Thermococcus kodakarensis KOD1: one gene and its partner. The protein of the gene in region 2 binds, or shares a complex with, the protein of the main gene of each other region. Links are inferred from orthologs where the notes say so. Each region holds a gene or a part of one and is shown on either strand. Other genes may lie near its edges.

Region 1 (4,419 bases), 250 kb from region 2 along the record:
TATGCGGAGAGGAAAGCGCGAAAACAGGGTCTTTACTGTTTTAGAAAACTCGTCCAAAAGCCCGGTTGGCTTTGTAGGCCTGCACAGGATAAACCACAAAGACGGTCACGCCGAGCTGGGATACTTCATAGCGAAGGAGTACTGGAACAGGGGCTACGCCACCGAGGCGGTTGGACTGGCCCTAAAATACGCCTTTGAATGGCTGAATCTCAGAAAGGTCTACGCCCGGGTCTATGAGCCAAATACAGCATCAATCCGCGTCCTGGAAAAGAACGGCTTCGAGCTTGTGGGCAGGATGAAGAAGCACTCCCACATACCTGGCTACGGGTTCGTGGATGAGCTGATATTCGAGAAGTTCAGAGAAGAATAAGGGAAAGAAGCTCACTCGAGCTTCTTGTAGCAGAACCACCAGTCGTAGCACTCGATCTCGCCCTTGGCCTTGGCCTCTTCGCGCTGCTTGACCTCGTCGACGGTGCTGGCAGGCGGGACGATGGCCTTATCGCCGATGAGCTCGTTGTTCGGCCACTTGTGCGGAAGGGCGACTCCCTTCTCGTCGCTGACCTTGAGGGCCTTGACGAGCCTGAGGATCTCGTCCCAGTCCCTGCCGACCTCGGCCGGGTAGTAGACGATGGCCCTTATGATGCCCTTGTCGTCGACGATGAAGACAGCCCTAGCGGTTATGGTGGCGCCGCTGGGTATCATGCCGAGCTTGTCGGCGAGCTCACCGCGGTCGTCGGCTATGACCGGGAAGGTTATCTCCTCGCCGAGGTTCTCCTTGATCCACTCCATCCACTTGATGTGGCTGAAGACCTGGTCAACGCTGAGTCCGATGGGCTCGACGCCGAGCTCCCTGAACTGGTCAACCCTCTTCTGCATGGCGTAGAACTCGGTCGTACAGACCGGGGTGAAGTCAGCCGGGTGGCTGAACAGCACGAACCACTTGCCCTGCTCGGCGAAGTAGTCCGGGAGCTTTATCACGCCGTGGGTGGTCTTGACCTCAACCTCTGGGAACTTTTCTCCTATGACGACCATCTTACATCACCTCTTTCTTTTTGTGTGTCGTCTTCACTATAAACCTGGTTGGTTCGAATATATAAAGCTTTCGGTTTGGTTTCGGGAACAAATTTGACGGAAAGACAAATCAACGTGAACATCTGTTTTATAAACGTCTAAATCTGGATTCTTAGATTGTCATAATTGGTCAGTTCTACCTAGATTGTGGGCATAATTTCAAAAAATGTGGCCATTGATAGACCTCAACATCCATTCATTTGGAGGATTGCTTTAGAGAATAAAAACTGGAGCAACTTAAAAGGACTTACTTTAGAGGAATATCCTTACTCTTCGTGCGGCCTCTCTCTCAACGAGGGCTCGCCCAATAACGGTGGGGATAATGGCCATATCTCCGGCCATAAACGGCCCATACTCTTTCATGTCCGGGCCAAGAACGGCTGGGAGGTCTATCTGGATAATGTAAGCTTCCTTTGGAACCTCCTTGGACCTGTACTCTGCCTCGGCTTCGCTCTCTTCCTGCGGTTGGACTTCCTCTGAAATTTCCGGGAGCTCTTCCCTCTCGATAAATGCTCTTATGACGTTGAAGAGCCTCTTTTCCTCGGCTGTCATCTCCGCGATTTTACCCTCGACTGCGAGATCAACTATCTTATGGAGTCTGAGCTTGATGATCTCCTTCATGAGGGACTCCGCTATCTTGAGCTGGGCGAGGTAAAGCCTTTCCTCGACGTCTTCTCCGCGTTCCCTGGAGCTCTCTGCGCTTAGCTTTAGGGCCTTTATCAGGCTGTCGAACTCAACGTAGAAGTCTTCGTCAAGTTCGTTTAAATCCGTACTTGAGAGCTCTGCCTCCAGGAGTTCCCTGAGCTTCACTATATCCACGTTCCCACCTCAAAAAAGAGTTGAGGGAGGTCACTCCTCAACGCGCGGAGCGAGCAGGAAGGTCAGTCTGCCCTCGTCTCTGATCATGTACTCCATCTGGAGCGGCATCTCGTTGCCGAAGCGGAGGATAACTTCGTCGGCCTTCCCGATGCCCTTGACCATGTCGCTGAGGTATCTTATGCCGTAGGCACTCTTGGTCTCTTCCTCGACTTCAAGGTCGAGAAGGCCCTCGTCCTCAAGGGTAAGCCTTATCTCGACCTCGTTGGTCTCGCCCTCGGCCTTCATTGTGAACTCGTTCTCCTTTGCTATGAACTTGATGGCGTCGCTGACGAGGGAAGCGTCCTTTATGCCCTCCTTGAGAACCTCACCGAGGAGGACTACCTTAGCCGTGAACGGGAGCTCGGGAAGCTCCAGCTCAAGCTCTTCCACATCTATCAGAGGGAGCCTGAATGTCCTCTTGGCGGTTCCCTCAAAAGTTATCTCAAGGAAGTTCTCGTCGCCCTTCCTGAGTATGAGGGTGTCTTTCGCCTTGCCGCGCTTGAGGATTTTCTTGAACTGGTCCATGTTGATGCCGATTGTCTCGGGCTCTTCGACCTCGTACTTGGAGAAGATGCTTTCGGGCAGGTTGAGGTCAATGAGAACGACCCTGCTCGGGTCCATTGCGCGCATGCTTATGCCTTCCTCAGTGAACTTAAAGGCGGCCTCGTCGATGAGGTTGCTTGCGGTCGCTATCAGGTCTGCAAACTCCTTGGCCCCGTCAAAAACAACTTCGAACGGCATTTTTATCCCTCCTTTTTAGCTGACTCTAATATCTGAAGCATGAGCCTAACCCTTTCTTTTCCACGGAATAAATAAGTCTTTCCATTGTCCGTGTCGGGTAAGCGGAGGTAGGCCTCCTCAAGCTCCTTGAGGGCCTTCTGGGCGAGCTTTCTCAGGGTTTCAAGCTCGACCTCGTTCACTCGTAGGCCCTCCAGGTATAGCCGCACTTGGTACACTTGTAGAAGATCGTGCTCGGCTCGTCTCCAGCCCTCGTCTGCATTTCCCACCAGTAAGCTGTGTCGTTGCCGCACTTGGGGCATGTGACCTTTGTCGTGGGCAGGGTCTTGAGGTCCTGCTCCACCACTATGATCTCCTCGTCCGGCTTGTGCTCGACTTTCTTGGTGATCTTCGTTTTCTCTCTGTCTTTCTCCTCGTCGAAGGGCTCTTCATAGCCACATGAGCGGCAGACCCAGACCTTCCTCTTCCTGTCTGGGAGCATCAGGTTCCCGCATTTCGGACAGAACTTCATCTCTCACCACCCCTTTAGCCGAGGGTTCGGTATGTTGAAAGAGGATAAAAAGTTTTGCTCCGATTATGACAGCAGATCAAACTCCAAGCTGGCGTTTACACAGCCCCTTGGCCAGCCGCAGATCTCCTTAACAATCCTGTATCTTCCCGGTGGCAGGTCCCGGAGTGAAGGGGCCCCTCCGACGGATTCATTTTCCAGCAGATACTTCAAACTGACTTTCTGCTCCCAGGACTGAAAGGGCATGAGCCAGTGGAGTACCGCAGGAAAGATAAGGCCAGTTCTAACCGGGGCCAACGTTCCGTTTTCTAAGCGGTAGAGATGGTAGCCCTCTCCGAATGAGATTGGCGTCAACCCAATGTTGCATGTCCTTAAAACTGGCTCTTCTCCGGGATGATAGCCACTCTTGTCAAGCCCCACGTAGAAGTGAGGTCCGGTAAGGCCCCAGACAAGGAGTATTATGAGGGTGCAGGCCGCCCCTGTCTTCCCCCTCATTGGGATCACCTGACAATCTCAAACTCGGCCGATAGAGTTATTTCGTTACTCCTGCTTTCACATTTGTCTCGATCAATGAGAACTGTTTTCTCTATTTTGTATCTACATGGCGGAAGTGGTTTGAGCTTTCCGAAGGCTCCGTCAGGGACGCGTATGACCAAGGGCACGGTTTGCGTCCAGTTGCCGCCCGGCGGTATCTGCCACCCGATACTTGTGAACGTGAAACCAGTTTCTATCTCTTTCCAGCTTCCGTTTTCCAGCAGGTATAATCTGTAAGGTGCGCCCACTATTATCGTCTCGCTCCCCGTGTTGGTTATGGTCAGGGTAAGGTTGTCTCAAACTTTGTATGCCTCCTTTTCGAGGTCCATAACGGCAGTCCCGGCCGTACAGGCTGCATTGTTCTCGGTTATCTCGCGGTTTTTGCAAAGTTCCACGTAAAAAACGCCGGAAAGGAGAAGAAAAACAACGATGAACACTAGGGGCCACTTCATCGGACTCATCCCTTTACCTCGAACTCCGCACTGACCTCGTAGCTGGCAGCGTTTTCAGTCCCCTGTGAAGTTAGAATGACTTTCTTGACGATCTTGTAGTGTCCCGGGGAAAGCTTCAGATCCGCGAGATTGACCTTCTGCTCCCAGCTCTTTCCAGGTTCTATCGAAACGGCGATCTCTATGAACATGAGGTTAACGGGAACTTCCTCCCACTCTCCGTTTTCTTCTCGGTAGAGCCTGAAGTGGTAGCTGGTAGTT
Region 2 (4,559 bases):
TCAGGAGGTCTAGCAGGATCGGAGAATACTACCTCCGCATCCACTCTCTCAACGGTTTCTGGTGAGAGAGAATCGGCGTTTATGAACTCGATGTTCGAGACACCGTACTTCTCGGCGTTCCTTCTGGCGAACTCTATCTTAAGAGGGTCAATGTCTATTCCATAGGCCCTCTCAACTTTCATGGCGTAGAAGATGAGCTGGATTCCAATACCACAAGAAACGTCGGCTATGCTCTCCACACCAAATTCCTTCAGCCTCTCGGCGCGGTATTTGGCGACGACCTCGTGGGTGGCGTAGCGCAGTCCTTCCATGTCCATCCAGAGGTCGCTCCTTGAGAACTTGTCCTTAGCCCTGATTCTGGCCCTGGCTATCTCCGCTATCAGCTCCCAGTCCTTACCAAGCCTGGCGCGGAGCTTTTTCTCGCTATAGCCCCTCTTTATAAGCTCTTCTGCCTCTCTGATCTTCTCCTCTGTGATTCCCTCGAGCATATTGGGAGGTTAAGAGAGAGGCTTAAAAACGTTGCCCGCCATGACCATTGGGGGTTAGAATGGAGCGGGAAAAAATAATCAGGGCGGTGTTTGTTGCGGTTGTTGCCCTTACCATGATCGGAACAATCTGGTATTCGTACAGTTTTGCATCGCGTCCGGACCTGAACGATTACATAGGAGACGAGGTCTGGTACGTTCCAGCGAGCAGAAACATCCTCCACAGGCTCGGCGTTGACGTCTTCTACATCCACAACGGCTCGTATGGCGTGAACGTTGTATTTTCAAACACGAGTGCAAAGATAAAAAATCTCGCCATGACGGATTGGGTTGCAGGGATCAACGATGCCAGATACAGGATGGAGTACAGGGAGTTTCCTGGAGTCTATTATGAGATACCTGCCGAGAACTACGAAGATTTTCTCCAGAGATTAAAATCAGACCTGCCAGATGGAAGCTACGATGTAATCCCCGGGTTCAGGTATCCTGACAAGGAGAACATACAGAACTACCTCAACACGGAGCACCCGTTCATGGGGAAGGACATCATAATGCTCTCCATGCTTCTCCTCGGGGACAGACCAATTGCCTGGAGAATCCCGGGAATAATAGCGTTTGCCCTCATTGAGCTGGCCGTTGTTCTTGCAACGTACAGAATAAGCAAAAGCTATCTTGCGTCCCTTATAGCACTTCTCTTCGTCGCGGCGGATCCAACGCTCCAGGCAACGGCTGTAACTGCGATGCTCGACATCCACGTGGCGTTCTTCGTTGCCCTCTTCGTCCTTGCCATCGTTTATGAAAGGAAACTCTCCTCCGCGGTGTTGCTGGGTCTAGCTGGAGCTACAAAGCTCAGCGGAGCCTTTGGATGGCCGGTACTTTTGTGGAAGTCTCTTAAGAGCGAGAACTCCTTTGTCAGGTTCTTTTCAGCGGTTGTTGTAATCCCGGGAATTGCGTTTTTAGTACCCGAACTTCCTGCAATAAAGGCGATGGGGTTCGAGAGGTGGCTCAACGAGTTCCTTGGGAGCTTTAAGTGGCACCTCAGCTACAAAGGTGCGAACCCAAACACATCTCCCTTCTGGGAGTGGTTCATAAACTACCGTCCGTTCCCGTTCCACTTTAACCCAAACGTCTTCGCGTCAACTGACCCCGTGCTCCTTATGGGAATGGTCGTTATGATACTGGCCCTGCCGTGGGTCTACAGGAAAAAGCCAGGAGTTAGCGAGCCCTTCTTTATTTTCTGGAGCACGGTTGGACTCTTCGCCCTCCAATACTTTCTCGGGGGAAAAACTCAGTTCAGCTTCTACGCCACGGTACTCGTTCCCCCGGCGGCTGTCTCAATGGGAGTCTTCCTGAATGAGGTAATAAGATGGGAGGCCTTCAGGGAGTCCCTAGCACTCTACAAGATAAAAGTCCTCGCGGCTGCCAGTTTTGCATGGAAAAAGCTCAGACCTTCCGAAAGTAGCGGTCAAGAGTAGCCTGCCTTTCTTCGGCCTTTTTCTCGCTCTCAACTTTTTCTGCTATCTTCTTCAGCGTCTTCCAGCCCTTCCTAACTATCGGCGGAAACTCACCGTGCTCCCGATAATAGTTCTCAAGAAAAGCCCTCGTTCTTGGGTCGCTTGGGTAGCCAGAGCCTATCTCCCCGTACTCTTCTTTGAGCTTTTCAACCGCCCTGTCCCTTGTAACCTTGGCGAGGATTGAAGCAGCTGAGACGACGGGAAAGATGTCGTCGGCCTTGTGCTTCGCAACGACTTCAGCCTCGAAGTTCAGCCTCTCCCCAAGCTCTCTCGCAAAGCGTTCCTCGTCAACGTCAGCCGCGTCAGCGTAGATTACATCGGGCTTTACCTTGAGCGAGTTCAGGGCCTTCGCGAAGTTCTCAACCTCGAACTCGTTGAGCGTGCCCTCCCTGGAACCAATGACATCGGGAGGCAATTCAAGAATTACATAATCATCTAAAACTCCGAGTATTTCATTGAAAAGCTTCTCCCGTCTCTTTGGTGTCAGTTTTTTAGAGTCCCTGACCTTCAGTTCTTCGAGCTTTGGGAGGCTATTCTCATCCACCACAACCGCCGCTATCACCATTGGTCCGATAACTGGCCCCCTCCCGGCCTCGTCAATGCCCGCTATCTTCATTGGTTCACCTCCTAAATAAGAGTGCACCATAGACAATGCCCAGCATTATCGTGGCTATACCACTTGGGGGTATGGCGGTGAAGTAGGCAAGAACCACTGAGGTAAGCTGGACGGTCAGAGTTAGGAGTAGACTTATTCCGAGAACCTTCCTGAAGTCAGAACTTACCATCAGCGCTATCGCACCAGGAAGGATCGCAACTACTTGGAGAGTTATCAGACCGACGGTCTGGACTATAAGAGCACCGATTACTCCAACGAGCACGTAAAGGATCGTGAGATACGCCCTCGCGTTGCCTCCGTAGCTCTCAACGCCTTCCATATCAAAGCTGATGTACAGGAAGTCGCGGTAGAGGAGCAGCAGAACGAAGAACACAACCGCCCCACCGACGATAAGAACCGTCAGGTCGTCCAGTGTGACGAGGAATATATCGCCGGTTAGATACGAGACTATGTTCTGGGTCAGCGGGAAGTAGGGTCTCGTAGCCATGACCTTGTAGAGGACACCGAAGCCGAGAACGGTGAGCCCAGCGACGAAGCTGGAAACTATACCGACAGCGGAGTCAGAAGTGAACCCTATCTTCTCCAGCTGGGCTATGAGGATGACCAGGAGCGTTGTCACTACTAAGGCCGTGAGAATGACGAGGCCGTAGTTATTAAGAAGAAGTGCCAGTATCATTCCCAGGACTGCACCGAACAGGAGAGCGTGGAAGAGGGCGTGGGTAAGGAAAGCAAGCCCCTTCGTGTTGATTATCGGGCTTAGAAGTCCGAGAAGGACGCTGACCATTATGCTCGCGAGGAGAGCCCTGATTAGAAACTCTGGAATCATATTTTCTCACCCCCGCGGTGGATGTGGAAGTCCCCGGTTATGCAGTAGACTTTTCCGCCGACCGGGATCACCTTTGCCATCGGGCCGTAGACAGACTTTATAACTTCGTCAGTGAGCACTTCCTCAGGCCTGCCGAAGGCTATCAGCCTCCTGTTTATGAGCATCACGAGATCCCCTATCTCGAGGAGCGGGTTGATGTCGTGTGTCGTGATTATCATCGTCACTCCCTTTTCCCGCTTTATCTTATCCAGAACGTTGGCAACCTCTGCCCTCGCGCTTGGGTCGAGTGCCGAAAGCGGCTCGTCAAGTAGGAGCAGCCTTGGATCGCTCATCAGTGCTCTCGCGAGGAGAACCCTCTGCTTCTGCCCGCCGGAGAGCTCGCGGAAGAGCCTGTCCCCAATTCCCCCGAGACCGACGAACTCCAGGACTTTTTCGGCTTTTTCTATTACCTCTCCGGGTATCCTGAAGTGGACGAAGCCCTTCCTGTAAACACCGCCCATGGCAACGACTTCAAGCGCCGTTAGGGGAACTCTCTCGTTTAGACTCTGGCTTTGGGGAACATAGCCTATAAGCTCTCTCGCCTCGCAGGGTGGTCTCTCAAATACTCTGAGCTCCCCAGTGTACTCTCTGTGAAAGCATGCTATAGTCTTCAGTAGGGTCGTCTTCCCCGCACCGTTTGGCCCGAGGAGGAGCAGTGTTTTTCCTTCCTCCAGGGTGAACGTTACATCGCTCAGGGCTGGCTGCCCGCTGTATAAGATCGTTAAATTCTCGGCTTCAACCGCTTTCATTTTTCCTCCCGTACTCACAATGTCCGGTTCTCTTTTAAACTTTGATGTGTACTAAGTGGACAGGATTGTGAACTCTCTTTGCAAAAATTTTTTAAAGTTCTATCCGTAGGGTCTTTGGAGAATTTTTGCAGGGCTAAGCTTATAAGCCCTAATCACGACTCACGGGAGGTGATGCTCATGGCTGGTAAAAAGAAGAACGACAGGCATGTTGAAGGTGATGAGGTAATTCGCGTTCCCCTTCCAGACAGGAGCAAGGGACAGCTCTTCGGAGTGATCGAGCAGGCCCTCGGAGCAGGATGGATGGACGTCCGCTGTGAGGACGGTAAGGTA

The links. The genes of interacting proteins can lie anywhere in the genome.
Region 1: the proteins of rnhB (region 2) and TK_RS02635 are in contact, whole or in part, in a crystal structure (PDB 3P83), measured with the Archaeoglobus fulgidus proteins. The link is inferred for Thermococcus kodakarensis KOD1 from one-to-one orthologs. Residues at the interface, in WP_010878125.1 of Archaeoglobus fulgidus: Ala74, Ile178, Ala179, Ile183, Arg190, Ser195, Asn196, Leu197, Arg198, Gln199, Lys200, Thr201, Leu202, Asp203, Phe205; in WP_010877842.1 of Archaeoglobus fulgidus: Val39, Ala42, Asn43, Val44, Ala45, Met46, Leu125, Asp168, Ser194, Asn218, Tyr219, Pro220, Ile237, Leu238, Ala239, Pro240, Arg241, Ile242, Glu243, Ser244.

What each region holds. Positions count from the first base shown.
Region 1 is NC_006624.1:455,096-459,514, reverse strand. What follows is about bases 796-3,585. They hold TK_RS02635 (DNA polymerase sliding clamp), read right to left. Parts: upstream 2,671-3,585; coding sequence 1,921-2,670; downstream 796-1,920. Other genes in these bases: TK_RS02625 (immunoglobulin-like domain-containing protein), read right to left, coding at 3,242-3,585; TK_RS02630 (transcription factor S), read right to left, coding at 2,846-3,178; TK_RS12105 (hypothetical protein), read right to left, coding at 2,673-2,849; TK_RS02640 (hypothetical protein), read right to left, coding at 1,324-1,890; TK_RS02645 (peroxiredoxin), read right to left, coding at 796-1,032. In the rest of the region: TK_RS02650 (GNAT family N-acetyltransferase), read left to right, coding at 1-370; more of TK_RS02645, read right to left, coding at 382-795; more of TK_RS02625, read right to left, coding at 3,586-3,670; TK_RS11880 (immunoglobulin-like domain-containing protein), read right to left, coding at 3,676-3,957; TK_RS12005 (hypothetical protein), read right to left, coding at 4,006-4,170; TK_RS02620 (immunoglobulin-like domain-containing protein), read right to left, coding at 4,167-4,419.
Region 2 is NC_006624.1:701,245-705,803, reverse strand. The notes cover bases 773-3,702. They hold rnhB (ribonuclease HII), read right to left. Parts: upstream 2,616-3,702; coding sequence 1,929-2,615; downstream 773-1,928. Other genes in these bases: TK_RS03975 (metal ABC transporter ATP-binding protein), read right to left, coding at 3,438-3,702; TK_RS03980 (metal ABC transporter permease), read right to left, coding at 2,620-3,441; TK_RS03990 (dolichyl-phosphate-mannose--protein mannosyltransferase), read left to right, coding at 773-1,960. Outside these bases: TK_RS03995 (methyltransferase domain-containing protein), read right to left, coding at 1-488; more of TK_RS03990, read left to right, coding at 548-772; more of TK_RS03975, read right to left, coding at 3,703-4,229; eif1A (translation initiation factor eIF-1A), read left to right, coding at 4,407-4,559. UniProt on the Methanocaldococcus jannaschii protein: Endonuclease that specifically degrades the RNA of RNA-DNA hybrids.